2 regions of the Lelliottia jeotgali genome follow, and region 2 is predicted to be linked to the other one. Evidence: predicted binding sites of a transcription regulator. Region 2 holds the regulator's gene; the other holds the start of a gene.
The links. Region 2 encodes Fur, which represses iron uptake genes when iron is present. Its sites were predicted from a motif close to ATAATAATGAGAACNACTATCAA; they were not measured.
Positions count from the first base shown of each region.

Region 1: a site for Fur is predicted at 10,586-10,608, ahead of JBO43_RS05645 (Nramp family divalent metal transporter). Genes of this name have one in related genera too.

Region 1 is NZ_JAENMQ010000001.1:1,188,800-1,205,179, forward strand. Features, by position in the region: gene alaC (alanine transaminase) at 1-674, opposite strand, end outside; gene JBO43_RS05610 (sensor histidine kinase) at 1,061-2,758, shown strand; gene JBO43_RS05615 (LytR/AlgR family response regulator transcription factor) at 2,772-3,509, shown strand; gene glk (glucokinase) at 3,542-4,507, opposite strand; gene JBO43_RS05625 (ion channel protein) at 4,713-5,948, shown strand; gene ipdC (indolepyruvate decarboxylase) at 5,949-7,607, opposite strand; gene mgrA (L-glyceraldehyde 3-phosphate reductase) at 7,792-8,790, shown strand; gene ypeC (DUF2502 domain-containing protein YpeC) at 8,917-9,261, shown strand; gene JBO43_RS05645 (Nramp family divalent metal transporter) at 9,307-10,545, opposite strand; gene nupC (nucleoside permease NupC) at 10,896-12,083, shown strand; gene JBO43_RS05655 (sensor domain-containing phosphodiesterase) at 12,122-14,350, opposite strand; tRNA gene JBO43_RS05660 (tRNA-Ala) at 14,531-14,606, opposite strand; tRNA gene JBO43_RS05665 (tRNA-Ala) at 14,645-14,720, opposite strand; gene JBO43_RS05670 (YfeC-like transcriptional regulator) at 14,938-15,300, shown strand; gene JBO43_RS05675 (YfeC-like transcriptional regulator) at 15,302-15,697, shown strand; gene gltX (glutamate--tRNA ligase) at 15,748-16,380, opposite strand, start outside.
Region 2 is NZ_JAENMQ010000004.1:1,115-17,494, forward strand. Features, by position in the region: gene pgm (phosphoglucomutase (alpha-D-glucose-1,6-bisphosphate-dependent)) at 1-744, opposite strand, end outside; gene seqA (replication initiation negative regulator SeqA) at 769-1,311, opposite strand; gene ybfF (esterase) at 1,496-2,269, shown strand; gene ybfE (LexA regulated protein) at 2,399-2,686, shown strand; gene fldA (flavodoxin FldA) at 2,844-3,374, shown strand; gene fur (ferric iron uptake transcriptional regulator) at 3,670-4,116, shown strand; gene chiQ (ChiQ/YbfN family lipoprotein) at 4,223-4,552, opposite strand; gene chiP (chitoporin ChiP) at 4,598-5,998, opposite strand; gene glnS (glutamine--tRNA ligase) at 6,440-8,107, opposite strand; gene nagE (N-acetylglucosamine-specific PTS transporter subunit IIBC) at 8,287-10,305, opposite strand; gene nagB (glucosamine-6-phosphate deaminase) at 10,637-11,437, shown strand; gene nagA (N-acetylglucosamine-6-phosphate deacetylase) at 11,492-12,640, shown strand; gene nagC (DNA-binding transcriptional regulator NagC) at 12,649-13,869, shown strand; gene nagD (ribonucleotide monophosphatase NagD) at 13,917-14,669, shown strand; gene asnB (asparagine synthase B) at 14,920-16,380, shown strand, end outside.

The sequences.
Region 1 (16,380 bases), on a different contig from region 2:
GACGGCGCTTTCCAGCCGTCATACACGATATCGGCATACGCCAGATCGTGCACCACCAGCACGTCGTAGCGCTTCGCCAGCGCCACGACTTTCTCGAAGAACTCCAGCTCGACGCACTGCGCCGTAGGGTTCGACGGGAATCCGAGGATCATCATTTTCGGTTTTGGATAGCTTTCACGAATTGCGCGTTCGAGTTCGTTGAAAAAGTCGACGCCCTCAACCAGCGGGACAGAGCGAACCTGCGCCCCGGCGATCACCGCGCCATAGATATGGATCGGGTAGCTCGGGTTTGGCACCAGCACCGTGTCACCGTGATCCAGCGTCGCCAGCATCAGGTGCGCCAGCCCTTCTTTCGAACCGATGGTCACGATGGCTTCGCTTTCTGGGTCGATTTCTACGTGATAGCGATCCTGATACCAGCGAGAGATCGCCCGACGTAAACGCGGAATACCGCGCGACGTGGAGTAACCGTGAGTATCCGGGCGCTGCGCCACAGTGCAGAGCTTTTCAACAATATGCGGCGGCGTGGGGCCATCAGGATTACCCATGCTGAAATCGATAATGTCTTCGCCGCGCCGACGCGCAGCCATTTTCAGTTCAGCAGTGATATTAAAAACATAAGGGGGGAGACGATCGATACGCGTAAAACGGCGTTCAGGACTGGATTCAGCCATAGATTCCTCAGATTCACGTGAGCGCCCGGACCGTCCGAGCGACGCTGCCACGATTGTGGCATGCTTAGAAAATAGCCTGATTGAAAAGCCGCTGTCGAGAGGGTAACGAAAAAATATTTATCCCGCTAAAACCGGAAGCGTGCTGGGATGAAAAGCGGAAGTCATCTCTTCAGAACATTTATATGACGCCATTTTTTTAACGCCGCGATATCAATGAAGTAACACCCAAAGAGAGCATAAAGGCTAAATAGTCGGTATTAAGGTCATCAAAAATCAATCCCCTTTGAAGGGAGTGGTTTTTCCTCATTTGATAATTAAGCCAGATGTCTGGTCATTGTGCGCCAGGTTTCCTATCATAGATTTTTCCCGTTTTCCCAGGTTTACTCGTGCACGAAATATTCAATATGCTGCTGGCGGTCTTTGATCGTGCGGCATTAATGCTGATTTGTCTGTTCTTCCTGATCCGCATCCGGCTCTTTCGCGAACTTCTGCATAAATCCGCACACTCGCCAAAAGAACTTCTGGCCGTCACTGCCATCTTCTCGTTGTTTGCCCTGTTCAGCACCTGGTCCGGCGTGCACGTTGAAGGCTCGCTGGTCAACGTGCGTATTATCGCAGTGATGTCTGGCGGTATTTTGTTCGGTCCGTGGGTGGGCATTATCACCGGGATTATTGCCGGGACACATCGCTACTTGATTGATATCGGTGGCGTTACGGCGATCCCCTGTTTCATCACCAGTATTATCGCGGGTATTTTGTCCGGCTGGATTAACCGTAAAATTCCAAAAAAACAGCACTGGAGAGCGGGTATCGCCGCCGGAATGGTGTGCGAAACGCTGACCATGATTCTTGTGGTGGCCTGGGCGCCAAGCATTGAGCTTGGGCTGGATATCGTATCCAAAATCGGTATTCCGATGATCCTCGGCAGCGTCTGTATCGGCTTTATCGTGCTGCTGGTGCAAAGCGTTGAGGGTGAAAAAGAGGCCAGCGCCGCGCGTCAGGCGAAGCTGGCTCTAGATATTGCCAATAAAACCCTGCCGCTGTTCCGCCATGTGAACGCCGAATCCCTGCGCCAGGTTTGCGATATTATTCGTCGCGATATTCACGCCGATGCAGTTGCCATCACCAACATCGACCACGTGCTGGCGTATGTCGGCGTGGGCGAACATAATTATCGCGACAATGATGATACCGTCAGCCCAACGACTCGCCAGGCCATTAATTACGGTAAAATCATCATCAAAAACAATGATGAGGCCTATCGTACGCCCGAGATCCACTCGATGCTGGTGATCCCGCTGTGGGAGAAAGGCATCGTTACAGGCACCCTGAAAATCTATTATTGTCACGCACACCAGATAACCTCTTCGCTGCAGGAGATGGCCATTGGATTGTCGCAAATCATCTCAACTCAACTGGAGGTTTCCCGCGCTGAGCAATTGCGTGAGATGGCAAATAAGGCAGAACTGCGCGCCCTGCAAAGTAAGATCAATCCCCATTTCCTGTTTAACGCTCTGAACGCTATTTCATCGTCGATTCGCATGAATCCAGACACCGCTCGCCAGCTGATTTTTAATCTGTCGCGCTATCTGCGCTACAACATTGAATTGAAGGACGACGAGCAGATCGACATCAAAAAAGAGCTGTATCAGATTAAAGATTACATTGCGATTGAGCAGGCGCGCTTCGGCGATAAGCTCACAGTTATTTATGATATCGATGAAGAGGTTCACTGTGTGATCCCGAGTCTGTTGATCCAGCCGCTGGTCGAGAACGCTATCGTCCACGGCATCCAGCCGTGCAAGGGCAAAGGCGTGGTGACCATCAGCGTGGCAGAGTGTGGGAATCGCGTGCGGGTGGCAGTACGGGACACCGGGAATGGCATCGATCCCAGCGTGATTTCACGGGTGGAATCAAACGAGATGCCAGGCAATAAAATCGGCCTGCTGAATGTCCACCACCGCGTAAAATTGCTATATGGCGAAGGGCTGCATATCCGCCGCCTGGAGCCTGGCACTGAAATCGCTTTTTATGTCCCCAATGAACGGCTGCCCGTTCATACGCAGACGCTGTTGTTGCCTTGAGTCGGAGTGACGCATGAAAGTCATCATTGTGGAAGATGAGATCCTCGCCCAACAGGAATTAAGCTGGCTGATTAAAGAGCACAGCGAGATGGAGATTGTGGGCACGTTTGAAGACGGGCTGGATGTGCTGAAATTTTTGCAGCATAACCGGGTCGATGCCATTTTTCTGGATATCAATATCCCGTCGCTGGACGGTGTGTTGCTGGCGCAAAACATCAACCAGTTCGCCCACAAGCCGTTTATTGTGTTTGTCACCGCATGGAAAGAACACGCTGCTGAAGCTTTTGAACTGGAAGCCTTCGACTACATTCTGAAACCTTATCAGGAATCGCGCATCATCAGTATGTTGCAGAAGCTGGAACTGGCCTTCCGACAGCAAAACAGCCCGGCAGTCGCGCCTGCGCCCACTGCCACGCGCGAGAATGACACCCTGAATCTCATCAAAGATGAGCGGATTATCGTGACAAAGATGGACGATATTTATTATGCCGAAGCGCACGAGAAAATGACGTTTGTCTATACCCGTCGCGATTCGTTTGTGATGCCGATGAATATTACCGAGTTTTGCGCCAAGCTTCCGGCGTCTCACTTCTTCCGCTGCCACCGCTCGTTTTGCGTCAATCTGAATAAGATCCGCGAAATCGAGCCGTGGTTTAACAACACCTATATTTTACGGCTGAAGGATCTGGAGTTTCAGGTGCCGGTGAGTCGCAGCAAAGTGAAAGAGTTCAGGCAGTTGATGCATTTCTAATGCCCTCTTCGGATGAAGAGGGCGGTGTGGAATCAGAGATATTGTCCCAGGGTTTGGCGCAGATGTGCGCCAGCCCCGAGCAGGCCAGGATTGTCATGCACGATCAGGTAAACCGGAATATCCTGCACGTAGGATTTGAAGCGTCCTTTGTCTTCAAAACCACCACGGAAACCGGATGCTTTGAAGAATTCAAGGAATCGCGGCACAATTCCGCCGGCGATATAAACGCCGCCAAAGGTGCCTAAATTCAACGCCAGGTTGCCGCCAAAACGTCCCATGATCACGCAGAACAGCGACAGGGCGCGACGGCAGTCGGTGCAGCTATCCGCCAGCGCGCGCTCGGTGACGTCTTTCGGTTGCAGGTTTTCAGGCAGGCGACCGTCTGATTTCACAATCGCGCGATACAAATAGACCAGCCCAGGACCGGACAGCACGCGCTCTGCCGAAACGTGCCCCAGTTCGGCGCGAAGCTCCTGCAGAATAATGCCCTCTTCTTCGCTGTTCGGTGCGAAATCAACGTGACCGCCTTCGCCCGGCAGACTGACCCAACGTTTATCCACGTGAACCAGATGTGAAACCCCGAGCCCAGTGCCTGCACCGTAAACGGCAATCGGTTTGCCCTCGACCGGTTTATCCCCGCCAAACTGAATCAGATGTTCCGGTTTGAGCATCGGGATCGCCATCGATACCGCCGTGAAGTCGTTAATAATTTCCAGATGCGCGAAACCGAGGTTCTTTTTCATTTCGGCAATCGAAAATGCCCAGGTGTGGTTGGTCATCGCCACCCAGTCGCCGGTTATCGGACAGGCAATGGCGATGCAACCATCCTCTACGCTGACCTTATGCTCATCCAGATAGACGCGCACTACCGCCTCAAGGCTTGGATAATCCAGCCCTGAGTAAGCTTTTGCCTGAGAGATTTCACCGGTATTAATATCACATAGCGCCAGTCGGGCGTTGGTGCCGCCCACATCGCCTACTAAAGCATACTTTGTCATTCTTCTACTGCTCCGCTAAAGTCAGAATAAATCTTTGGGACACTGTAAGTTTAAGGCGGGATAACAACAACGACCCGAATGCGTGTGGCCCAGGATAATCGATCTACGTCACAGAATAACTTTACCGTTTCAGCAGCTTTTGCACTATTGCCGTCAAACTGATTGTGCAAAACCACGCTTACTATTTTTGTACAAGGAAATCATCATGCTTCATCCGCGCGCCCGAACCATGCTGCTGTTAGCGACGCCTGCGCTAATCATCGGTATTGCGTCAAGCCTGGTGTTAATCGTGGTGATGAAAGTCGCCTCGGTGCTGCAAACGTTATTATGGACCTCTCTTCCTGGACAATTCGGTATCGATGCGGCCTCTCCGGTCTGGATTATCCTGATGTTAACGCTAACGGGTATTGCGGTGGGTCTGGTGATTCGCTTTAGTCCAGGTCACGCAGGCCCCGACCCTGCACTTGAGCCACTGATTGGCGCCCCCGTTAACCCGGCGGCCCTTCCGGGGCTGATTCTGGCTCTGGTAATTGGCCTGGCGGGCGGTGTGAGCCTCGGGCCAGAACATCCGATTATGGCGGTGAATATTGCCCTCGCGGTGTATCTCGGGGCGCGCGTTTTACCACGAGTGGGTGCACTCGACTGGACCATTCTGGCGTCGGCAGGCACGATTGGCGCGTTGTTTGGCACGCCCGTCGCCGCCGCGCTGATCTTTTCTCAAACGCTCAGTTCCGATAACGACGTTCCGCTGTGGGATCGGTTGTTCGCCCCGCTGATGGCAGCGGCTGCCGGTGCGCTGACCACCAGCCTGTTCTTCCAGCCGCATTTTTCGCTGCCCATCCCGCACTATGGACACATGCAGCTGGCGGATATTTTCAGCGGAGCCATTGTCGCCGCTATCGCCATTGCACTCGGTATGGTTGCTGTATGGTGCTTACCGCGCCTGCACCTGTTGATTCATAAGCTAAAACACCCGGTATTGATTCTGGGCGTCGGCGGATTTTTGCTCGGTATTTTGGGCGCCATTGGCGGGCCAATCACCCTCTTCAAAGGCCTGGATGAGATGCAGCAGATGTCGTTTAGTCAGGTCTTTAGCGTGTCGGACTATTTCATGTTCGCGGTAGTGAAACTGGCTGCCGTAGTGGTGGCAGCGGCGTGCGGTTTTCGTGGCGGGCGTATCTTCCCGGCGGTGTTCATTGCCGTGGCGCTGGGCCTGATGTTGCATGAACACGTCGATGCAGTCCCAGCGGCCATTACCGTTTCTTGTTCAATTCTGGGACTGGTACTGGTGGTGACGCGTGATGCTTGGCTGAGCCTGTTTATGGCCGTGGTGGTGGTCCCGGATACTAATCTGCTGCCGTTGCTGTGTATTGTGATGTTGCCCGCCTGGCTCCTGCTGGCGGGCAAACCGATGCTGATGGCCTGGCGACCAAAGAAATAGTCAGGCGTTATTTCGCGCTTCCAGCGCCTGGGTGATGGCGCTCAACAGCGGAGGGATGTCCTCTTTGGGCAGCATAACCTCAATCAACGACAGCTTTTCGCTGTGCGCGACTTTCTCCAGAACCTCTGCGAGCTGCACCGTTTCGCTCACCCGCCAGCACTGTGCCTGATTATTCTGGCTCAGCGCCTGCGGGATTTGCGTCCAGTTCCACAGGGCGATGTCATTGTAGCGCTGCTTCGGCCCATGAATCGCCCGCTCAACCGTGTAACCTTCGTTATTCAGCACCAGAATCACCGGATGCTGTTTATCCCGCAGCATCGACCCCATTTCCTGTATCGTTAGCTGCGCTGCTCCGTCGCCTGTCAGGACAATCACCCGTCGCTCAGGACAGGCGGTTTGCGCACCAAATGCCGCCGCCAGGGTGAAACCAATTGAACCCCACAGCGGCTGAACGATAAAGTTCACATCGGTTGGCAGGCGCAATGCAGCTGCGCCAAAAGCGGAGGTTCCCTGATCGGCAAGAATGATATCGCCGGGGCGGATAAAGGGTTGCAGGGTATGCCAGAAATTATCCTGGGTGAGGGTTTCATCGTGATGCTGATGAGTAAGTGGTGCCTGCCGGGCCGGAGTTGTCTGGCTCACGAGATGCTGCTGACATAGCGAAGAGAGAATATCGACGGCTTTAGCCATCGGTACCCCGGTGAACCAGCGGTCCCCAACTCGCGTCGCGTGTGGCTGGACTTCAATCGTTTTTCCAGCAGGGAGTTTATGCGTAAAACCGGCGGTGAGCGTATCGGTGAAACGCGTGCCGACACAAATGACAGTATCCGCCTCTTCTATGGCTTCTCTGACTTGCTCTGCGCTGGCCGCGCCGCTGTAGGTGCCGTAAAAACCGGGCTGGCGCTCATCAAAGATTCCTTTGCCCATCAGCATCGTCGCATGAGCCATCGGTGAATCATTAACCCATTTCTGCAATTGATCTTTCAACCCATAACGCAGAACCAAAAAATCAGCCAAAAGCGCGGTACGTTTGCTGGTAACGAGGCGTGATTCCGCGGCATCGCGAAACGCTTTCAGGCAAGCGCTGTCGGCGTGAGATGTACGTTCTGTGAGAGCGTTTACAGGCGGTATTGCCGGTTTTTTTGCCACATCTGCGGGTAACATCAAATACCCCGGACGCCGCTCTCGCAGCATGACCGACAACACCCTATCGATTTCATAGCAGGCATTTTGTTCGGTGAGAATAGCCTGTGCCACCGTCACGGGTTCACTCATGCGGTAAAAATGATGAAACTCACCGTCTCCCAGCGTGTGGTGCAAAAGCTCGCCTTTCTGTTGAGCGGCACTCCCCGGCGCCCCGACGATATGCAGCACTGGAACGTACTCTGCAAAGCTGCCAGCGATGCCGTTCATTGCGCTTAACTCCCCGACCCCAAAGGTCGTCAACAGCGCGGAAAAGCCCTTGCAGCGGGCATATCCATCAGCAGCATAGGCCGCGTTCAGTTCGTTTGCACAGCCCACCCAGCGAATGTCGGGACTGTCGATAACATGGTCGAGAAACTGCAAATTATAGTCGCCCGGCACGCCGAACAAATGTTCAGCGCCACAGTGTTTTAGTCGTTCAAGCAGATAATCAGCGACGCAGTATGGGGTTCGCATAGCAGGTGTCCTTCTGACGTTGACCTCACCTTGAGTATTAAAGAAGCGTGATGGCTGTCCAGAAACGGCGACAAGATGGCTCTGGAAAGAATGCTTTACGAAAAATGGCGGTGTAATCTGATTTACAGCGCCACGGTGTAAACGTATACACTGCTGGAATATTTCAGGTCAGAGGGGTTAAGCAATGGTTTTTCAGGCGGATAAAATGCGTTATCAGTCAATGCAGTATCGTCGTTGTGGCCAGAGTGGTTTAAAGCTGCCCGCCATTTCACTGGGTTTATGGCACAACTTTGGTGATACCACGCTCATTGACACCAGTCGCCAACTTTTACAGCGGGCATTTGAACTGGGGATTACCCATTTCGATCTGGCCAACAACTATGGTCCGCCTCCAGGCTCGGCGGAAAGTAATTTTGGCCGTATTTTCCGGGAAGATTTTCAGCCCTATCGCGATGAACTGATTATCTCGACCAAAGCGGGCTATACCATGTGGGAGGGTCCCTATGGCGACTGGGGTTCGCGTAAATACCTGATCTCAAGCCTCGATCAAAGTCTCAAACGTATGGGACTGGAATACGTTGATATCTTCTATCATCACCGCCCGGACCCGGAAACGCCGCTGCGCGAGACAATGAAAGCGCTCGACCACGTGGTGCGTCAGGGGAAAGCCCTGTACGTCGGGTTGTCGAATTACCCGGCCGAGCTGGCGCGCCAGGCGATTGAGATCCTGGAAGATTTGGGTACGCCGTGTCTTATCCATCAGCCTAAATATTCCATGTTTGAACGTGCGCCGGAGCAAGGGTTGCTGTCTGTTTTGCAGGAGAAAGGCGTCGGCTGTATTCCGTTCTCTCCGCTGGCCGGGGGCCAACTGACCGACCGTTATCTGAACGGAATTCCGGCGGATTCTCGCGCAGCCAGCGGGAGCCGCTTCCTCAATCCAGATCAGATAACAGAGGATAAAATCAGTCAGGTGCGCGCGCTAAACGCGCTGGCTGAAGGTCGCGGTCAAAAGCTCTCACAGATGGCGCTGGCGTGGGTATTGCGCCATGACGCGGTCACTACGGTGCTAATTGGTGCCAGTAAGACCGCACAAATTGAAGACGCCGTGGGTACGTTAACTAACCTTCATTTCAGCGCCGATGAGCTGAGTGCCATTGACGCGATCCTGAATCGGACAAAATAAATGCACTTTTAGCAAAACGTGCTCACCTTGACGAATTAGGAGTTGAGGCGATTAAACGGGGCTTTACGGCCCCGTAATATTGCGTTAACAGGCCGTCTAAGGCCCCGATCGTGAAGGAGAAGAACAATGTTCAGGTCACTGATTCTTGCAGCAGTACTCTTGGCTTCAGCCCCGCTGATCGCTAATGCTGGCGAAATCACCCTGTTGCCATCAGTAAAATTACAAATTGGCGATCGTGACAATTATGGTAACTACTGGGACGGCGGTGGCTGGCGCGACCGTGATTACTGGCACCGCAACTATGAATGGCGAAAAGACCGCTGGTGGAGGCATGATAATGGCCGCCATCGTGGCTGGGATAATCGCAAAGCGTACGAGCGTGGCTACCGTGAAGGCTGGAGTGACCGGGACGATCGTCGCGGACCACACGGTCATGGACGCGGCCACGGACACGGCGGTCATCGCCACTAAAATACAAAAAGGAGCCAAATGGCTCCTTTTTTCATGCATGGGCTCTTAAAGACCCAGCGCCGTCCCGATCAACAGCCATAGGTTCAACGCCACCACCAGCACCACGATAATCCACCCGATGCGTCTGACCAGCGTAGTGTTCACCAAATCGCCCATCAGGGTTTTATTGCTGGTAAAGATCAGCAGTGGAACCAACGCCAGCGCGATACCAAAGCTCAATAAAACCTGGCTCATCACCAGAATGCGCGTCGGATCCAGTCCCATCAGAATGACAATAAACGAAGGCAGCATCGTGACGGAGCGGCGCACCCACAGAGGAATGTGGAAACGCACGAATCCCTGCATGACCACCTGCCCTGCCAGCGTCCCGACGACCGTTGACGACAACCCTGCCGCCACCAGACTCAGGCCAAAAATGGTTGCCGCCGCGTGGCTCAGAAGAGGTTCCAGCGTCAGGTAAGCCTGATCGAGATCGGCAATCCCCGTGTGACCGTTAAAGTGGAACGCAGCCGCCGCCGTCGCCATCATCGCCAGATTAACGAACCCGGCGATGGTCATGGCGATCCCGACATCCCATTTGGTGGCCGAATAACGCTCCTGGCGCGAACCTTCATGGGCGTGCTGCGTCAGGGAAGAGTGAAGATAAATGACGTGCGGCATGATGGTCGCACCCAGCACACCAGCCGCCAGGAATACCGCTTCCGACGTCGGCAAGCTTGGGATAATCATTCCTTTACTGAGCTGCACCAGATTCGGTTGAGAGAAAATCAGCTCGACAATGTAAGCCGCCGCGACAAACAGCAGCAGACCGCCAATCACCAGCTCAAGAGGCTTTTGCCCGCGCCGTTGCAGCATCAAAATCAGGAAAGTGGCAATCCCGGTCAGCACGGCGCCTTGCAGGAGCGACACGCCCAGGATCAGCTTGAAGCCGATGGCCGCGCCGATAAACTCCGCCAGGTCGGTCGCCATCGCAATGATCTCTGCCTGCACCCAATAAAACCAAACCACCGGACGCGGATAGTGATCGCGAATCTGTTCTGCGAGATTTTTCCCTGTCGCAATGCCGAGCTTTGCAGACAGCACCTGAATGAGCATCGCCATGAAATTGGCCCACACCACGACCCACAGTAATTTATAGCCAAAGCTGGCCCCGGCCTGAATGTTGGTCGCAAAATTGCCCGGATCGATATAGCCGATGGCGGCAATGAACGCAGGTCCCATTAATGCAAACCTCAGCTTGCGCGCTGCTCTGCCACTGCTACCCTCTACGCGACTGTTAGTCATTTCTGCCTCTGGAAATATAGCCTTTGCTATGTTTCATGCTATCAAAATGAGAATGATTATCAAGATCATTTAAGATGTTTATAGTGATTTCTCTGATAGCAAAGAACGATAGCTGGGGCGGGTGCAATGAAACGATCTCACAGGAGATGAAATCGACAGTCATTTGTGAAGCGTAGCACACAAACGTAACTTTTCACTCATTTACATAACATAACAGAAGTGTATGGTTGATCACTATTTTTGAGACTCGTCACAGGATGTAACTATAGTGTGGTCTTGATCTCGTTTTCTTTGTGCTTGTTACATAGAATGTGCACGGAAATTAAACCTGCCTCATATTTGGAGCAAATATGGACCGCGTCCTTCATTTTGTCCTGGCACTTGTTGTCGTTACTGCACTTGCATTGCTGGTCAGCACAGACCGCAAAAACATTCGTATTCGTTATGTTGTACAGCTGCTCGTCATTGAAGTTTTACTTGCGTGGTTCTTCCTGAACTCCAACGTAGGCCTGGGCTTCGTGAAAGGCTTCTCCGAAATGTTCGAAAAACTGCTCGGATTTGCTAACGAAGGGACGAACTTTGTCTTCGGCAGCATGAACGATCAAGGCCTGGCATTCTTCTTCCTGAAAGTGCTTTGCCCAATCGTCTTTATCTCTGCGCTGATTGGTATCCTGCAGCACATCCGCGTTCTGCCGGTTGTGATTCGCGCGATCGGTTTCCTGTTATCCAAAGTGAACGGCATGGGTAAACTGGAATCTTTCAACGCAGTCAGCTCCCTGATTTTGGGTCAGTCTGAGAACTTTATCGCGTATAAAGATATCCTCGGCAAAATGTCCCGTAACCGCATGTACACCATGGCGGCTACCGCAATGTCTACTGTTTCCATGTCTATCGTGGGCGCATACATGACAATGCTGGAACCAAAATACGTGGTCGCCGCACTGGTTCTGAACATGTTCAGCACCTTTATCGTTCTGTCGCTGATCAACCCTTACCGTGTTGACGCCAGCGAAGAAAACATTCAGATGTCTAACCTGCACGAAGGCCAGAGCTTCTTCGAAATGCTGGGTGAATACATTCTGGCAGGCTTCAAAGTGGCGATCATCGTTGCTGCGATGCTGATCGGCTTCATCGCCCTGATCGCTGCGCTGAACGCACTGTTCGCTGCGGTGCTGGGTATCTCCTTCCAGGGCATCCTGGGCTACATCTTCTATCCAATTGCCTGGGTGATGGGTGTTCCTGCTCACGAAGCGCTGCAAGTGGGCAGCATCATGGCCACCAAACTGGTTTCCAACGAATTCGTTGCAATGATGGATCTGCAGAAAATTGCCAGCACGCTTTCTCCGCGCGCAGAAGGCATTCTGTCTGTGTTCCTGGTTTCCTTCGCTAACTTCTCTTCCATCGGTATCATCGCCGGTGCGATTAAAGGTCTGAACGAAGAACAAGGCAACGTGGTTTCTCGCTTCGGCCTGAAACTGGTTTACGGTTCTACTCTGGTGAGCGTACTGTCCGCGTCTATCGCTGCGCTGGTACTGTAATCCAAATAAAAAACCGGGGGTTTGCGCCCCCGGTTTTTTTACGCCTGCAGTTCGTCAAGCGGCTGAGGTTTTCCCAGCAAATAACCCTGCAAATAATCCACGCCGATATCCAGTAACATCTGTCGCTGCTCAGGCGTTTCGACAAATTCCGCCACCACACACAACGATTTAGTCTTCGCCAGACTACAAATCGACTTCACGATCGTCGCATCCATGCTGTCCGTACAGATATCTTTCACGAAGCAACCATCGATTTTAATGATGTCAGCCTGCAGTCGTTTAAGCCGCTCATAGTTGGCGTATCCCGTACCAAAATCATCGATCGCAATTTTGAAACCATACTCACGCAGCTGCTGGATATTCTGAATACTGGACTCTGAATCTGAAAAAGCCTGTTCTTCAGTGACTTCAATGATGACCGCCTGAGGGACAACCGCGTAGCGTTTAAACAGTCCCACAATTTCAGCGGCCACCTCTTTTTGATTGAGCGTCATCGGCATCAAATTGACGGAGAAACGGGCTCCGCAATTCGTCGTGGGGTGATCGCGGAGCCACTTAAGCAGGTTCTCGAGTACACACAGATCGAAACGGTGGCTGAGGTTAAACTGTGCAATCAGAGGGATGAACCGATCCGGGGTAATGATTTCACCATCGCTCTCCAGACGGGTTAAAATTTCATGGTAGCCCTCACCTGCTGCGTTCTGAATTGGTTGAGCATATAAACGCACGCCTCCCTCATCAAGGGCCCGTTTTACACGGCTGAGCATTAATACCCGATCGGTTGTTTGCCCCGCGACCGTCTCAATGCTGTTGGTCAGCGCCAGCACTCTGTGCGTCACGCAAGATTGCTCAGAAAGCCAGCTCAGTTGCCCCAGCGTGTGGTGAAGGTTTTCGCCATCATGCCCTTCCAGCTCTCCCCAGGACGCCCCAAATTCGATGTCCAGCCCGGTATTGTTCCAGTAGATTTTACGGCTGTTCAACCGATCGACGATGTGCTGTAAACGCTCACCGGTATCTGGCCCTGAGAGTACTAAAATCAATTCGCTGCCCGGCAGCTGGAAGAATTTTTCATTCGCCTGCAATAAAGGCTGCACCGCCGACGTGATGGCGCGCTTGCAGTGGATGCGCATCAACATGCCGTAATGGCGGCTGAGAAAGCCCAGATTCCCCATGCGCAGACAGCAGATTTTGGCATCCGGGTGCCGCAGCAAATAGTCTTCCAGCGCCCGCATATTAGCGAGGCCCGTGAGCGGGTCGGTCAATGCCCTTTCATGCCAGCCCTTCTTTAGCCATTCGCTGCGGTGGTAAATCCGCGACATGTACATCAGGCAGATGGCAAAGGAAATCAGCACCGACAGGACGAACGCCAGCGCATAGCCCGTCTGTACACCGTTGAGGAAATTTTTGTTGTAAGACAGGAGCAGAAAAGCGGAAATCGCCCAGCTCAGAGAAACAAGGGCGTAGCTCAAGCGACTTATAGCAACCGTGAAAAGGATAAAGATTACCGGAACCAGATAGCCGGCGATAAAACTGGCCTCAATCGGGGAGCATAAAACCACTAACCCCAGCGTCAGACATATTAGCCAGCCAAATGTAAATACGGAATGTTTATGAATAAGATAGGGCTTAACGCTGCGTAACCAGAAGGTTCTGGCATAGCGCGGATTAATTATCATTCTTAACGGATAATAGAACATCATCGTAAATATCAGGCTGGCACAAATCAGGCTCTGAATATCAACAATATTATAAATCGCGGTGCCATCGCCAAAGAAGTTAGAAATTGAAAGCGGAAAATCAAAGAAATATCCAGCCAGATACATTGACAACTTTATACCCAGGGGAATGACAAACCCCAGCCAGAAAATGCGTAATCCGATCTGCCGGTTCGGCAGCCCATAGCGCCAGCGCTTACCCATCGTGAAGCCAAGGATCGCGCAGACCGCAAAGACAGAAAACGTCTGGCAAAAAAGCACAACAGCGTGCTGCAGAGGAGTGAGCTGGAAGTAATATAAATTGGTTAAGGCAAAACTCAAGACAACAGGAAGAACCGCGCGGCGACCAAACAATAACATCATTGCCAGCATCACGCTTAAGGGAAGCCAGGCTAAATAGACGTAATGGCCGTCAAGAATGGAGCGAGGGGAAATAAAACGAGAGAAAGGCACCGCCAGCAGACATAAAATGAATGCCAGCATAAATATTCGTAAATTATTTGTAAGGTAACTTTTTGCTCGCAACAAGGGGCTATTTCCCAGTCGAATCATTGGTTGAAGAAATGGTAAGTTTATTAATTGAGCGAATCAAGTTCCCGGTTTTTAAATGAATGCTTTTCTTGATTTCGATTGAGGTCAGATTGATAAACATACACGGATGGCAACAAAAAAGGCAGGAGATGATAACAAATGCATAAAAAAACCCCCGCCTTTCGGCGAGGGTCTGAATTTTGGTGGAGCTAAGCGGGATCGAACCGCTGACCTCTTGCATGCCATGCAAGCGCTCTCCCAGCTGAGCTATAGCCCCACAGTGTTTTACGTTCCAAACTCTCCTGGATAAGAATTTGGTGGAGCTAAGCGGGATCGAACCGCTGACCTCTTGCATGCCATGCAAGCGCTCTCCCAGCTGAGCTATAGCCCCAACGTAAAGCTGTCGTGTTGACGGGCGGCATAATATGAATTCCATTGCAGAGTGTCAACGGCAAAATCAACGCAGCCCTTTCAATCGTCGAAAAATCATGCAAATGAGTCACAATGCGAAGCTGCTCGCAGCCAGTAGTTAAACCTGTCACATTTTCGCATAAAAGGGTGCTATAACATGAACCACTCATTAACCCTACTGATATTCAGGTAATTGCATGATCAAGGAACGAATGACGCCAGAGGAGTTGTCGCGACTCACTGGCTATAGCCGACAGACCATCAATAAATGGGTACGCAAGGAGGGTTGGAAAACATCTCCAAGACCAGGTGTTCAGGGTGGTAAGGCGCGTCTGGTTCACGTTAACGAAAAAGTGCGAGAGTTTATCCGCAGCGCATCCAGGATGACGGATGAACCTCAGCTCATTGAAAGCACAGCCAATAATAGCTCACTTAACGCTCTGCTGCTGACACTGGCCAATGAAATGACCCCGGATGAGCAAAAACAGCTGACGACGTTGTTACTGCGGGAAGGGATTACCGGATTGTTACAACGTTTAGGGATACGCGAACAGAGCTGATATGAAAAAATTACGGAGCAAAATGACCACGGAAGAGTTGTCCGATAGCCTTGGCGTCGCCAAACAAACGATTAACCGCTGGGTGCGTAAGCAAGGGTGGAAAACCGAAAGTTTGCATGGTGTAAAAGGCGGACGAGCACGATTGATCCATATCGACGCCCGCGTACGCGAACATATTATGAATATCCCTGCGATTCGTAACCGACAGGCTATTTATCAGCTTGCAGAAACGTCCGCCGAATATGAGGGGGCGAACACCACCAGCTTGTTACGGCAGGTGACCGGCGCACTGGAAAGTATGACGCTCATTGAGCAAGAAAAACTTGCCGTGCTGCTGGCCCGCGAAGGTATTCAGGGCTTCCTCGCCCGCCTCGGTATTGCTGAAGAACAGGCATAAAAAAACGGCAGGATAGCCTGCCGTTTTTGCTCTTCGTCTGCCCGACGTATTTACTGTTGGCTTTCGCGCTCAGTAATAAAATCCAGAGCTTTGTTAATGCGCGCAACGCTGCGCGTTTTGCCAATTGCATGAACGGTGACATCAAGTCCTGGGGATTGCCCAGCACCAGTCACGGCAACACGCAGTGGCATACCAACTTTCCCCATACCGACTTCCAGTTCGTCTGCCGTAGCCTGAATCGCGTTGTGAACATTTTCCGCAGTCCAGTCAGTCAGTGCAGACAGTTTATCACGCACGACTTCGAGCGGCTGACGAGCAACCGGACGCAGGTGTTTTTTCGCCGCGTCAGGATCAAACGCCTCGAACTCTTCGTAGAAATAACGGCAGCTTTCCGCAATCTCTTTAAGCGTTTTGCAGCGTTCACCCAGCAGTTTCACCAGATCCGCCAGCTCTGGGCCAGTGCGGGTATCAATATTCGCCTGCTCAATGTGCCATTGCAGGTAGGTTGCAACGTATTCCGGCGGCATGGTGTTGATGTAGTGATGGTTCAACCACAGCAGTTTATCGGTGTTAAATGCACTGGCGGATTTGCTCACTGCATTCAGGGAGAACAGTTTGATCATCTCTTCGCGGCTGAAGATCTCCTGGTCACCGCTGGACCAGCCCAGACGGACTAAATAGTT
Region 2 (16,380 bases):
GGCAATGCGCTTCCAGTATTCGATACCGGAGCCGCCGAGCGGGTCCACGCCCAGCTTCAGGCCCGCTTTTTGAATCGCGGCGATATCAACGATATCGGCCAGCCCTTCGATAAACGGCTGAACCAGATCCACTTCTTTCACATGACCGGAAGCCATCGCGGCATCCAGAGAAATACGTTTTACACCTTTCAGACCATCAGCCAACAGCGCATTGGCGCGGTCTTCGACGACTTTGGTGACATTGGTATCAGCCGGGCCACCGTTTGGCGGATTGTATTTGATACCACCGTCGTCCGGCGGGTTGTGCGAAGGGGTGATGACGATACCGTCAGCCTGCGCGCCGCCTTTTTTGTTGTGCACCAGAATGGCATTCGAGACCGCAGGCGTTGGGGTATAGCCGTTGTCTTCCTGCACGATAACGTCAACGCCGTTCGCGGCCAGCACTTCCAGCACGGAAATGAATGCCGGTTCGGACAGCGCATGAGTGTCTTTACCGACATAGCACGGACCGGTCACGCCATTTTTGGCGCGTTCTTCCGCGATGGCCTGGGCAATGGCCAGAATATGCGGTTCGTTAAAGCTGTGGCGCGCCGCGCTGCCACGGTGGCCAGACGTCCCAAACTTCACTGCGTGTTCTGCGTTACCCACTTCTGGCTTCAGTACATAGTACTGAGCGGTAAGTTGAGCGACGTTAATCAAATCGCTTTGTTGTGCAGGCTGACCCGCACGATCGTGATTTGCCATTGCCTGGTCCTTCCTGTGCAAGGGTTAAATGGTACCGCAAACCTTTTCAATCAATTCCGCCGGGAATTGCATCGACTGCATGATGTGTTCGACCATGCTGCATTTGCGTCCGGTATTGGTATTGGTGATCACCCAGTACGGCGTACCAGGGACATGTTTAGGCTTGGTTTGATTGCCGTTTGCAATCAGCGTTTGCTCGTCGATCGCGAAGTAGACGCGGGTACGGCCATGAAGCGAATCGGTGGCTTCAGCAAACGCTTTGTTATCCAGTGAATAGAGTGTAGACAGCACCAGCATAAAGCGGTTAACCGCTTTTTTCTGCTCGGCGTATTCATCGGAAAGCAGCAGTTCACGCACCGCGCGCACTTTATCTTTCACCGGAGCGACGGCTTTAACTTCAGCAACCGCATTTGGCTGACGAACCTCTTTAGAAACCGGAGTTGCAGGCTGTGAGGCGGCGGAAAATTTCAGCATACGCCGTAAAATGTCGGACGCACTCTCGCCAATATGTCGCGTGTGGCTGGCAATATACTGATAGAGCTCATCATCAACTTCGATTGTTTTCATCTTAATCCAGTGCAATATCTTATCTGAATACAAGTCGTTGGGATTATAAGGGCTAATCCCAACCGCGAATAGGGTCAAGCCCGGCCAGCGGCAAAAAGTCAGATTAAACTGGAACCTTGCAGCCGGGCGGCAGAATGGTCAACATAATACCCTAACCTGACACCTGTAAAAAAAGAACTTTGCCATGAAATTGAATAGCCGAGCGCAATCTGCACAATCGCCGAACAATAATTCCCCCATCGTACTGGTTCATGGCCTGTTTGGCAGTCTCGATAACCTGGGCGTGCTGGCGCGCGATCTGGTGGCCGACCACGATATCCTGCAGGTGGATATGCGCAACCACGGGCTTTCCGATCGCAGCCCGGAGATGACCTACAGTGTGATGGCGCAGGATCTGCTGGATACGCTCGATGCGAACAATATTGAAAAGGCGACGCTGATTGGCCATTCGATGGGTGGCAAAGCGGTGATGGCGCTGACGGCGCTGGCGCCTGAGCGTATCGATCAGCTGGTAGTGATTGATGTCGCGCCGGTGGATTATGACGTGCGCCGTCACGACGAAATTTTTGCCGCCATTAATGCCGTGACCGATGCAGGCGTGTCGACTCGCCAGCAAGCCGCTGCGGTAATGCGCGAGCATCTTGATGAAGAAGGCGTGGTGCAGTTTCTGCTGAAATCATTCGTCGATGGCGCATGGCGTTTTAATGTGCCGGTGCTGTGGGACCAGTATTCGGATATTGTCGGCTGGCAGAAGGTTCCGGCCTGGCCGCACCCTACCCTGTTCATTCGCGGGGGCAATTCTCCGTATGTGACCGACGCATATCGCGACGCCCTGTTGGCGCAATTCCCACAGGCGCGTGCGCATGTGATTGCCGGAGCCGGGCACTGGGTTCACGCCGAAAAACCAGAAGCGGTGCTGCGAGCAATACGCCGCTATCTCTCTGATAACGCGATTTGATTAAAAAGCCAGCGACTGATTGCCCGCAGGCTACCAGTCGTTGGCGTGCAGGTTGACGTCATGTATGATGTCGCGCTCATCGCCCCGGCAATAGCAGGGCTGCTTGTTTTCCCCCGAAGTCTCTGAATCATGGCCAAAGAACAAACGGACCGCACGACATTAGATCTGTTCGCGACTGAACGTCGACCGGGACGACCAAAAACCAATCCGCTTTCGCGTGATGAACAGTTGCGCATCAATAAGCGCAATCAGCTGAAACGCGACAAGAGTCGTGGGCTTAAACGCGTCGAGCTAAAACTCAACGCGGAGGCTGTCGACGCCTTAACGGAGCTGGCCGATGCGCGCGAGATCAGCCGCAGTGAGCTGATTGAAGAGATGCTGATGGCACAACTTCAGGCATGGCGCAGCACCAGGTGATCGTCCGAAAATCCACCCAATAGTCCTTTTCATGTAGCACAGAGTGCAGTCCCGCGTGATAGCTGTTTCCGCAGACTTCCCTGTTCTGCTATGATTGCCCTTATCCGTGGACAAATTGCGCCACCATACCATTAAGTTTCAAGAGGTTATTTCACTCATGGCAATCATCGGCATTTTTTTCGGCAGCGATACCGGTAATACCGAAAACATCGCAAAAAACATTCAAAAACAGCTTGGTAAAGACGTTGCCGACGTGCATGACATTGCTAAGAGCAGCAAGGAAGATCTCGAAGGCTACGATATTCTGCTGCTCGGCATTCCGACCTGGTACTACGGCGAAGCGCAGTGTGACTGGGATGATTTCTTCCCGACGCTGGAAGAAGTCGATTTCAACGGCAAGCTCGTGGCCCTGTTTGGCTGCGGCGACCAGGAAGACTACGCGGAATACTTCTGTGATGCGCTGGGGACTATTCGCGACATCATTGAACCACGCGGTGCCGCGATCGTCGGCCACTGGCCAACGGCGGGCTATCATTTCGAAGCCTCTAAAGGCCTGGCGGACGACGATCACTTTGTCGGACTGGCGATTGACGAAGACCGTCAGCCAGAATTGACCGCAGAGCGCGTCGACAAGTGGGTAAAACAGATCCGCGAAGAACTGCACCTCGACGATATTCTGAACGCCTGATCAAATCTGTGAGGCATGGCGATTTACGCCATGCCTCATTGATAGATAATTCCAATCAAAATAATTGCTACAAATTTTTAACTTTTGTGTTCATACCTGTACAATGTCCCAGGGTTACAGTGGATGCCATCGAACAAGTTTGTTGGTGATACCACGTTTTTATAAGCATACTTTGCTTGAGACTTGCAGTTTTCATTTAGGCATGGCAGTTCTATAATGAGACGCATTATCCCAACTGCATTTTCTTTCATTTCCTCTAAAGAAGTGAACCGTTTAGCAACAGGACAGATTCCGCATGACTGACAACAATACCGCATTAAAGAAGGCTGGCCTGAAAGTGACGCTTCCTCGTTTAAAAATCCTGGAAGTTCTGCAAGGACCGGACAACCATCACGTCAGTGCGGAAGACTTATACAAACGTCTGATCGACATGGGCGAAGAGATTGGACTGGCGACCGTATACCGCGTTCTGAACCAGTTTGATGACGCCGGAATTGTCACCCGCCACAATTTTGAAGGCGGTAAATCCGTTTTCGAACTGACGCAGCAGCATCACCACGATCACCTGATTTGCCTCGACTGCGGCAAGGTGATTGAGTTTAGCGATGACTCTATCGAAGCACGTCAGCGTGAAATCGCCACTCGTCATGGCATCCGTCTGACCAACCATAGCCTGTATCTGTATGGTCACTGTGCTGAAGGCGATTGCCGCGAAAACGAGCACGCTCACGATACAAAATAATCGTGTTTTCATACTCTGAGCCAACCTGACGGTTGGCTTTTTTTTGCCTGAAATAAATGCAAAAACGCCCGGCGAGCTTTCGCTGCCGGGCGTTAATCAACGCGAATTACTGCGCGTTATTGTTGCGAATCTCCTGCCAGAGCTGACCGCAATCGGCTTTCACCGCTTCGCCATTACCCGTCTTACGCGCCTGGATACAGGCCTGGTAATCCATCACGCGGACGTTTTCCTGCGTGGCGAACTGCTCATGTGCCTTTTCTTTCTTCAGTACCGTCAACACGCTCTGACAGGCCTGGATTTTTTCCGGCGAGCCTTCAGCGGTATTGATACAGGTGCTGTAAGCCTCTTTGAGACGAGAATCTTCTTTCGGGGCCTGAGGCTGAGCGCACGCAGCCAGTCCTGATGCCAGTACTGCGACAATGACTAATTTCTTCAACATGTCGGTCTCCATTCCGGCGGGAATGTCCCGCCGGACAGTTCATCAGAAGATGGTAAATGGCGCGATAACCATGAATTTCACGTCACGCTCATCCTGGAAGATGTTGCCGTAACCGCCTGCATAGCTTGGAATGTCGGAATGGTTGTCATACTGCGTGAAGTGCAGTTTGAACATAGTGCCTTTAGCGCGACCGTCCTGCAGGGTGTACATCGCATCGAGACTGTAAGAAGACTCTTTCAGACGATAGTTAGGATCGTAGTAAGCGTCTGGCGTCGCCATGTCACCCGGCTTCGCATCCCATGCGTAAGCGTAGGAAGCACCCACTGCCCAGCCCGGAAGATTCCAGTTTTTCAGGTCATACATCGCACCGAAGAAGAGTGCTTTTTCGCCGTCGGCGTTGAAGTCAGAGCGGTTATCCCACCAGATATCCAGACGACCGTTGGACGATGCATAGGTTGGCGTCATACGCTGAAGGAAGTAGCCCTGCTGCCCTTCGGCTTTGACGTAAGTCCCTTCGAGGCGTAAATCCACCTGCCCGATTTTGTAGCCAAAAGTCAGCGCCTGCAGCCATGCGGTGCCGTCATACAGATCGTTCACGCTGCCATCGCTGACTTTGTCGCGTGTGCCGTAGAACTGGTAGCTGGTGGTCAATGGGCCACCAACGATATCGAATTTGTAGCTGGCTTTGGCGAAGTACTGATCGACATAACCTTCAGCCTGACCAAACGCCGCTTCCAGCACGAGATCGTTTTTGAAGTCATATTTCGCGCCGAGAGAGTGGAGATATTCCACGCGGGTCTTTTTATCGTTCTGGTAGAACTTGTCCATCTCGATGTGCCACGGCGCTTTGTACTCGTTGGTCCACATGTAGGAGAAGCTCAACGCACCCGCATCGCCGTAATCAAAGTTTGCCCCAGCTTCAGCACCCTGATAGGTACCCGGCATAAAGCTCCAGTGTGGTGCTAACAGCGTCTGGCCGGTTGGCTGAATGTAACCGCCACGCGCCCATACTGGACCGTATTTGAATTTAGCTGCCGCTTTATACAGGCTGATCCCGCTCTTATCGCCAGACCAGTCTTCTTTGTAGGCTTTGTTACTGGAGGAGAACGCGATTTCGTTGGGGTGCGCGCTATCGCCGTTTTCCGCCATTTCGATAGCGGTGAACGCAGCAATATCCAGACCGAACATATCAGCGGCATAACCAGACTGGAAATCCAGGTTAGCGTTCCAGGTGGAGTGAGAAAGGTTTACTTTGTATTTGTCGCCATCGGTGACGTCTTTACGGTCACGTTCACGTTGCCAGTAATAGATACCGCCCGTGAGTGTCGAATCATCGATAAAGCCTGCTGCCTGAGCCTGCGGAGCTGCAATAAAGCCCGACATTGCTGTCACACCGGCGATAGCCATCGCCAGCGCACTACGTTTGCCACTGAACGTACGCATAGATTGTTCCTCTTTGACGAATAAAAGCGCCTTAAACGGCGAAAAATCTAAAAGACCTAATGGTCAGGGGTAGTCAGAAATACCCTCGAATTAACTACCGCCTTTAGACTATTTTTCGCGACGCGAATTATCAATGCTTTTCAGTGAGCAAAATGCAGGATTATGACGAAGTGCACATAATTGGTAGCGATTTGAAACATATCGCTTCCGACAAGGCTTAAGCGGAAAAAATCGGTAAAATTCAGTAGGTAAACTTATTTGATAGCGCTTACATCTCTTTATTCGACTTAATTCAAGTTACTCGAAACTTTATTAAAAAAAATAAGTAGCAGCTCATTGACGCACTATTTTTACGTCAAAAATATTCACTTCAAGTAATCGCATGATCGATAAGCAAAAAAAACGCCGCGTTAAGCGGCGTTTGTCTCTCATTGACCAGGCTTACTCGCCAGCTTTGGCCCAGGTATCACGCAGACCAACGGTACGGTTAAATACCAGTTTGGTAGCGGTTGCATAACGGCTGTCAAGGCAGAAGTAACCTTCACGCTCGAACTGATACGCTTTACCCGCTTCGGCTGTTTTCAGGGAAGGTTCTGCATAACCCTGCTTGATAACCAATGATTCCTGGTTGATGGTCGCCAGGAAATCTTCCGCCGCGCCAGGGTTCGGAATGCTGAACAGACGATCGTACAGACGAATTTCGACCGGCAGCGCGTGTGCTGCGCTCACCCAGTGAATCACGCCTTTCACTTTGCGTCCGTCCGCAGGGTCTTTGCTCAGGGTCTCCGCGTCGTAGCTGCAGAAGATAGTGGTGATGTTGCCTTCGGCGTCTTTCTCAACGCGCTCAGCTTTAATCACGTACGCATTGCGCAGGCGAACTTCTTTGCCCAGCACCAGACGTTTGTACTGCTTGTTCGCTTCTTCGCGGAAGTCAGCGCGATCGATCCAGATCTCAGCGCTGAACGGCACTTCACGGCTGCCCATTTCCGGTTTGTTCGGATGGTTCGGCATGGTGACCTGCTCGCTTTCGCCCTGCGGGTAGTTTTCGATAACCAGTTTAACCGGATCGATAACTGCCATAGCGCGCGGCGCGTTTTCGTTCAGATCTTCGCGAATGCAGGATTCCAGAGACGCCATCTCAATGGTGTTGTCCTGCTTGGTCACGCCGATACGTTTGATGAACTCGCGAATAGCCGCTGCGGTATAGCCACGACGACGCAGACCAGAGATAGTCGGCATACGCGGGTCATCCCAGCCTTCGACATGCTTGTCGGTCACCAGCAGGTTCAGCTTGCGCTTGGACATCACGGTGTATTCCAGATTCAGACGAGAGAATTCGTACTGACGCGGATGCACAGGGATGGTGATGTTATCCAGAACCCAATCGTACAGACGACGGTTGTCCTGGAACTCCAGCGTACACAGAGAGTGCGTAATGCCTTCCAGCGCATCGCTGATGCAGTGGGTGAAGTCGTACATCGGGTAGATGCACCACTTGTTGCCAGTCTGGTGGTGCTCGGCAAATTTAATGCGATACAGCACCGGATCGCGCATCACGATGAACGGTGACGCCATGTCGATTTTGGCACGCAGACAGGCTTTGCCTTCTTCGAAGCCACCTGCACGCATTTTCTCGAACAGCGCGAGGTTTTCTTCGACGCTGCGATCGCGGAACGGGCTGTTTTTACCCGGCGCCGTCAGCGAGCCACGGTATTCGCGGATTTCGTCAGCAGACAGCTCGTCAACGTAGGCCAGGCCTTTGTTGATAAGCTCTACGGCGTACGCGTGCAGCTGATCGAAATAGTCCGAGGAGTAGCAGATATCGCCAGACCAGCTGAAGCCTAACCATTGCACGTCGTTCTTAATGGACTCAACGTATTCGATGTCTTCTTTAACAGGGTTAGTGTCATCGAAACGCAGGTTGCATTGGCCCTGGTAGTCTTGCGCAATGCCGAAGTTCAGGCAGATGGATTTCGCATGACCGATATGCAGGTAGCCGTTTGGCTCCGGCGGGAAACGGGTATGAACTGTGGTGTGCTTACCACTGGCCAGATCTTCATCGATGATCTGGCGAATAAAGTTACTCGGGCGGGCTTCAGCCTCACTCATCGTGGATTCCTCAAAGCGTCAACAACGTATAACGGGATATGATCTTATAAGCCGGACGTAGTGACAACCTTTAGTTATGCAAAAAATGGCTTTGAAGTGAATATTGGGGAGGATTGCTGCAAAAAAAAGCGGCGGAGGATTACCCCCGCCGCTTAAGGCATGACTCTACTCAGGAGCGATTACTTGCCTTTAATCTCGTACAGTGGCGTTTGACCGGCAACGACCTGACCTTTCGCCTGGAGAACCAGACCGCTAAAGTCGTCGATGTTGCTGCAAACAACCGGGCTAATCATGGAGCGCGCATTGGCGTTCAGGAAGTCCAGATCCATTTCCAGAATCGGCTGACCTGCCACCACTTCGGCACCCTCTTCAACCAGACGCGTGAAGCCTTGACCACCCAGGGCAACGGTGTCGATACCCATGTGGACCACGATCTCAGCACCCTTCTCAGTTTCGAGGCAGAACGCATGGTTGGTGTTGAAGATTTTCACGATGGTGCCGGCTGCTGGAGAAACCACGGTTTTTTCCGTTGGTTTCACTGCTACGCCGTCACCGACCGCTTTGCTGGCGAATGCTTCATCAGGAACCTGCTCCAGGGCAACGACTTCACCGGTGACTGGAGAAACCAGCGCCGCGATGGTGGTAGCGTTAGGAACCGCCTGAGGTTTAGCCGCAACAGGTGCAGCGGCGACAGGAGCAGCTTCAGAAGCCGCTACCGGACCGGTGGTTTTCATGGCGTTAGCGATTTTTTCCGCCACGAAGCCTACGATAATCTGCACGCTGGTTTTGTTCAGACGAATCACACCAGATGCACCCAGGCGTTTTGCCAGCGCTTCGTTAACCAGAGAAGAATCTTTCACGTTGAGGCGCAGACGCGTGATACAGGCGTCGATGCCGGTCAGGTTGTCAGAACCACCAACAGCGGCGATGTACTGACGCGCCAGGCCTGCAACGTCCTGCTCTTTATCACCGCTCACATTCACGTCCTGGCCATCAGCTTCGCTACCGGCAACAGCCAGCTCGCGACCCGGAGTCATCAGGTTGAATTTGGTGATAGTGAAGCGGAACACCACGTAGTAAATCACGAAGAACACCAGACCCTGAGGGATCAGCATCCACCAGTGAGTCGCCAGCGGGTTACGGGACGACAGCACCATATCCACCAGACCCGCACTGAAGCCGAAGCCTGCAATCCAGTGCATCGAAGCAGCGATGAACACGGAGATACCGGTCAACACAGCGTGGATCACGTACAGAACCGGCGCCACGAACATGAAGGAGAATTCCAGCGGCTCGGTGATACCGGTGAAGAAGGCCGCGAATGCGCCTGCCATCATGATACCCAGAACTTTCGCTTTGTTCTCTGGACGTGCGCAGTGGTAGATGGCCAGCGCCGCACCCGGCAGACCGAACATCATAATCGGGAAGAAGCCCGCCTGATAACGACCGGTAATACCGACAATGCCTTTACCTGTTTCGATGGACTGTGCGCCGCCGAGGAAGTTAGGGATATCGTTAATACCTGCAACGTCAAACCAGAACACGGAGTTCAGGGCGTGGTGCAGACCGACCGGAATCAACAGACGGTTGAAGAAGGCGTAAATACCTGCGCCCGCAGAACCGAGTTTCTGAATGTGCTCACCGAAGTTTACCAGACCGTCGAAGATAACCGGCCAGACGTACATCAGGATGAACGCCACAGCGATCATGACGAAGGAGGTCAGAATCGGCACCAGACGACGGCCGCTGAAGAACGACAGCGCCTTCGGCAGCTCAACGCCGCTGAAGCGGTTGTACAGTTCTGCAGAGATGATACCCACGAGGATACCGACGAACTGGTTGCTGATCTTACCGAACGCAGCAGGCACCTGGTCCACTGGGATCTTCTGAATCATGGCAACCGCTGCCGGAGAACAGAGTGTGGTCAACACCAGGAAGCCCACAAAACCGGTTAATGCTGCTGCACCGTCTTTATCTTTGGACATACCGTAAGCGACACCAATCGCAAACAGCACAGACATATTGTCGATGATCGCGGAACCGGACTTGATGAACAGCGCCGCAAGTGCGTTATCACCACCCCAGCTTACTGGGTCAATCCAGTAGCCCACACCCATCAGAATTGCTGCCGCTGGCAGCGTGGCAACCGGCACCATCAGTGCGCGGCCAACCTTTTGTAAATAACCTAGAATACTCACTTGTGCTTCCCCCTATGAGACCCCGTTTAAGGCACGTTCTCAGCTGTTTTTTATTGTGTCACTAACTTATCGATACAGTTGATGAATCACTGGCATTCTGAGTGTGTGAGAAATTAATTCGTATCGCAAATTAAATGCATACTTTTTGTGAGTTTTGTCACCAAATTCCGTTATTAACCCTCCCTTTTGCTGGCTAACAGTGAAAACTTATTTTATCATTCAAAAAATCAAGTCGGATTGACCCCTGCCCTGCGTGATCCAGGTTACGCTTATTTAAGGTCAAGGCGCGCCATCCGCCCACTTTTTTTAACTTTAACTTTAGAGGTGAACAATGAGACTGATTCCCCTGGCTACAGCTGAACAAGTCGGTAAATGGGCTGCACGCCATATCGTTAACCGTATCAACGCGTTCAAACCTACTGCCGATCGTCCTTTCGTTCTCGGCCTGCCAACCGGTGGCACCCCGCTGACCGCGTATAAGGCTCTGGTCGAAATGCATAAATCAGGCCAGGTTAGCTTTAAACATGTTGTGACCTTCAACATGGACGAATACGTAGGCTTAGCGAAGGAGCATCCGGAGAGCTACCATAGCTTCATGCACCGCAATTTCTTTGATCACGTTGATATTCAACCTGAAAATATTAACCTGCTGAATGGCAACGCGCCTGATATTGACGCAGAATGCCGTCAGTACGAAGAAAAAATCCGCTCTTATGGCAAAATTAACCTGTTCATGGGCGGCGTGGGTAACGACGGTCATATCGCGTTCAACGAACCGGCTTCTTCACTGGCCTCTCGTACCCGTATTAAAACCCTGACCCATGACACCCGCGTGGCAAACTCCCGCTTCTTTGACGGCGACGTGAATCAGGTGCCTAAATACGCCCTGACCGTTGGCGTGGGCACCCTGCTGGATGCCGAAGAAGTGATGATTCTGGTGCTGGGCAATGTGAAAGCACAGGCGCTGCAAGCCGCCGTTGAAGGCAACGTGAACCACATGTGGACCATCAGCTGCCTGCAGCTGCATCCAAAAGCCGTGGTGGTATGCGACGAGCCATCTACGATGGAACTGAAAGTGAAGACGCTGAAATACTTCAACGAGTTAGAAGCTGAAAATATTAAAGGTCTGTAATTGACTAGCCGCCTCTTCCCAAAGAGGCGGCTGAATTTTTAAACCGGGGGTCTTATGTACGCTTTAACCCACGGTCGGATTTATACCGGCCATGAAATTCTGGATGACCATGCGATTGTTATCGCCAATGGCTTGATTGAACGTGTCTGCCCGCAGGCTGAACTGCCGCCGGAGATCGAACAACGCTCACTCAATGGAGCAATCATCTCCCCCGGTTTTATCGACGTCCAGCTGAACGGCTGCGGCGGCGTGCAGTTCAACGACTCGCCAGAGGCAGTCACCGTTGAAACGCTGGAGATCATGCAGAAAGCCAACGAGAAATCGGGCTGTACCAGCTATCTGCCAACACTCATTACCTCCGACGACGAATTAATGAAGCAAGGTATCCGCGTGATGCGTGAATACCTGGCGAAATATCCGCATCAGGCGCTGGGTCTGCACCTTGAAGGTCCGTGGCTGAACATCGTCAAGAAAGGCACGCATAACCCGAATTACGTGCGCAAGCCGGACGCCGAGCTGGTCGATTTCATGTGCGCCAACGCGGACGTGATCACCAAAGTAACGCTGGCGCCTGAAATGACCGGGCCAGAAGTGATAAGTCAACTGGCAGCCGCGGGTATCGTGGTTTCTGCGGGTCATTCCAACGCCACGCTCGCCGAAGCCAAAACCGGTTTCCGTGCAGGTATTACCTTTGCAACGCACCTTTATAACGCGATGCCGTACATTACCGGTCGTGAACCTGGGCTGGTCGGTGCGATTCTTGATGAGCCAGACGTTTACTGTGGCATTATCGCTGATGGCCTGCATGTGGATTACACCAATATCCGCAACGCGAAACGCCTCAAGGGCGATAAGCTGTGCCTGGTGACTGATGCCACGGCGCCAGCAGGGGCAAACATTGAGCAGTTCATTTTTGCTGGTAAAACAATATACTACCGCAATGGACTGTGCGTGGATGAGAACGGAACGCTGAGCGGCTCGGCGCTGACGATGATCGAAGGGGTACGTAACCTGGTTGAACATTGCGGCATTGCGCTGGATGAAGTGCTGCGTATGGCAACACTCTACCCGGCTCGCGCTATCGGCGTGGATAAAGAGCTGGGCGGTATCGCACCGGGCATGGTGGCCAACCTCACCGCCTTCACACGCGATTATAAAATTATTAAGACCATCGTTAATGGTAACGAGGTCGTCACTGAGTAAGTAAAAGTATGACATCTGGCGGACAAGCTCAAATTGGTAATGTTGACCTCGTTAAACAACTTAACAGTGCGGCGGTGTATCGCCTGATTGACCAGCATGGTCCGATCTCGCGCATACAGATTGCCGAACAGAGCCAGCTTGCACCCGCCAGCGTGACTAAAATCACGCGTCAGCTTATTGAGCGCGGCTTGATTAAAGAAGTCGATCAGCAGGCCTCCACCGGGGGCCGCCGCGCCATCTCTATCATTACTGAAACCCGCAATTTCCACGCCATTGGCGTGCGCCTGGGTCGTCATGACACCACGCTCACTCTGTATGATTTGAGCAGCAAAGTAGTGGCAGAAGAACACTATCCCCTGCCGGAACGCACGCAAGAAACGCTGGAACACGCCCTGCTGAATACCATTGCGCAGTTTATTGAAAGCTGCCAGCGTAAAATCCGCGAGCTGATCGCCATCTCGGTTATCCTGCCTGGCCTGGTCGACCCGGAAAGCGGCGTGATTCGTTATATGCCGCATATTCAGGTTGAAAACTGGGGGCTGGTCGGTGCGCTGGAAAAACGTTTCAACGTCACCTGTTATGTCGGGCACGATATCCGCAGCCTGGCGCTGGCGGAGCACTACTTTGGTGCGAGTCAGGATTGCGAAGACTCTATTCTGGTGCGCGTACACCGAGGAACAGGTGCCGGGATTATCTCCAACGGACGCATTTTTATTGGCCGTAACGGCAACGTCGGTGAGATTGGACACATTCAGGTAGACCCGCTTGGCGAGCGCTGCCACTGCGGCAATTTTGGTTGTCTGGAAACGGTCGCCGCCAATGCTGCGATTGAACATCGTGTGCGCCATTTGCTTGAACAGGGCTATCAAAGCCGCATCACGCTGGAAGACTGCAAGATCAACACCATCTGCAAAGCCGCCAACAAAGGCGACGCCCTCGCCTGCGAAGTGATTGAGCAAGTGGGCCGTCATTTGGGCAAAACCATCGCCATTGCCATCAACCTGTTTAACCCGCAGAAAGTGGTGATCGCCGGTGAGATCACCGAGGCTGAGAAAGTGCTGCTTCCGGCGATCGAAGGCTGCATTAATACTCAGGCGCTGAAAGCCTTCCGTCAGAATCTGCCGGTGGTGCGCTCGACGCTCGATCATCGCTCCGCCATTGGCGCTTTTGCGCTGGTGAAACGCGCCATGCTTAACGGTCTGCTGCTCCAGCGTTTGCTGGAAAGCTAAGAGCGCTTTATAGTGACGCCTTCTTTTTTTGAGATGCCAGGTAGTTCATGACCATTCAGAATGTGATTTGTGATATTGACGGCGTGCTGATGCACGATAACGTTGCGGTGCCCGGTGCCGCTGAGTTTCTGAACCGTATTCTGGAAAAAGGAATGCCGCTGGTTCTGCTGACCAACTATCCGTCGCAGACCGGGCAGGATCTGGCCAACCGCTTCGCCACCGCTGGCGTCGACGTGCCGGATAGCGTGTTTTACACCTCCGCGATGGCGACCGCCGATTTCCTGAAACGTCAGGAAGGGAAAAAAGCGTACGTGGTCGGCGAAGGCGCATTAATCCATGAGCTGTATAAAGCAGGCTTTACCATCACCGATGTGAATCCTGATTTTGTGATTGTCGGCGAGACCCGCTCCTTTAACTGGGAAATGATGCACAAAGCGGCCTACTTCGTGGCGAACGGCGCACGCTTTATTGCCACCAACCCGGACACTCATGGCCGTGGCTACTACCCGGCGTGCGGTGCGCTCTGTGCCGGTATCGAGAAAATATCTGGCCGCAAACCCTTTGTAGTGGGCAAACCGAGCCCGTGGATTGTCCGCGCGGCGCTCAACAAAATGCAGGCCCACTCCGAGCACACGGTGATTGTCGGCGATAATCTGCGCACCGATATTCTGGCCGGTTTCCAGGCCGGGCTTGAAACGATCCTTGTGCTCTCGGGTGTGTCGACGCTCGACGACATCGACGCCATGCCGTTCCGACCGAGCTGGATTTATCCGTCGGTGGCTGAAATCGACGTTATCTGACAAAAAACCACGCCCTCGAGCGTGGTTTTTCATTTTTAAGCCGCAAAAACATCACCGCATCTAACAAAAATCGTCATTCATTGAATAATCATCAATAAAACCGCTCGCGACATACTCTTTTTTCAACATTCGGCAATGCCTGTTGCGTTATTTGCTTTTCCACCCGTAAAAGTGTTGCGCGCACACCCTGTTTTGCGGCATTTTCATAAGCAAGCAACATCACACTGCAACAGGGTTAACGGAGAAGGTTATGTGTTCAATTTTTGGCGTACTGGATATTAAAACTGACGCGGGCGAACTGCGTAAAAAGGCACTGGAGCTTTCTCGCCTGATGCGCCATCGCGGCCCAGACTGGTCCGGCGTGTACGCAAGCGATAAAGCCATTTTAGCTCACGAACGTCTGTCGATTGTCGACGTCAACGCCGGTGCCCAGCCGCTGTATAACGAGAAAAAAACGCACGCGCTGGCCGTTAACGGTGAAATCTACAACCATCAGGCGCTGCGCGCAGAGTATGGCGACCGCTACGCCTTCCAGACCGGTTCCGACTGCGAAGTGATCCTTGCCCTGTATCAGGAAAAAGGGCCTGAGTTCCTCGACGATCTGCAGGGCATGTTTGCCTTCGCGCTGTACGATAGCGAAAAAGACGCCTACCTGATCGGCCGCGATCATCTCGGTATTATTCCGCTGTACATGGGCCACGACGAACACGGTAACTTCTACGTTGCCTCTGAAATGAAAGCCCTGGTCCCGGTTTGCCGCACCATTAAAGAGTTCCCGGCCGGCAGCTATCTATGGAGCAAAGACGGCGAAATTCGCCATTACTATCAGCGTGACTGGTTTGATTTTGACGCAGTGAAAGACAACGTCACCGACAAAAACGAACTGCGTCAGGCGCTGGAAGACTCCGTCAAAAGCCACCTGATGTCAGATGTGCCGTACGGTGTGCTGCTTTCTGGTGGGCTGGATTCCTCCGTTATCTCTGCCATCACCAAGAAATTCGCCGCACGTCGCGTGGAAGACGGTGAACGCTCTGAGGCCTGGTGGCCGCAACTGCACTCCTTCGCCGTAGGCCTCGAAGGTGCGCCGGATCTGAAAGCCGCGCAGGAAGTGGCAAACCATCTGGGCACCGTGCACCATGAAATTCACTTCACCGTGCAGGAAGGTCTGGATGCGATTCGCGACGTTATCTATCACATCGAAACTTACGATGTGACCACCATTCGCGCCTCGACGCCGATGTATCTGATGTCGCGTAAAATCAAAGCGATGGGCATTAAAATGGTGCTGTCGGGCGAAGGTTCTGACGAAGTGTTTGGCGGATACCTGTATTTCCATAAAGCGCCAAACGCCAAAGAGTTGCACGAAGAGACGGTGCGTAAACTGCAGGCGCTGCACATGTTTGACTGTGCTCGTGCGAACAAAGCGATGTCTGCGTGGGGCGTTGAAGCCCGCGTGCCGTTCCTGGATAAATCGTTCCTCGACGTGGCGATGCGCATCAACCCGCAGGATAAAATGTGCGGCAACGGGAAAATGGAAAAACATATTCTGCGTGAATGTTTTGAATCTTACCTGCCAGCAAGCGTCGCATGGCGTCAGAAAGAGCAGTTCTCTGATGGCGTGGGCTACAGCTGGATCGATACTCTGAAAGAAGTGGCGGCGAAGCAAGTGACCGATCAACAGCTGGAAACCGCCAGCTTCCGCTTCCCGTAC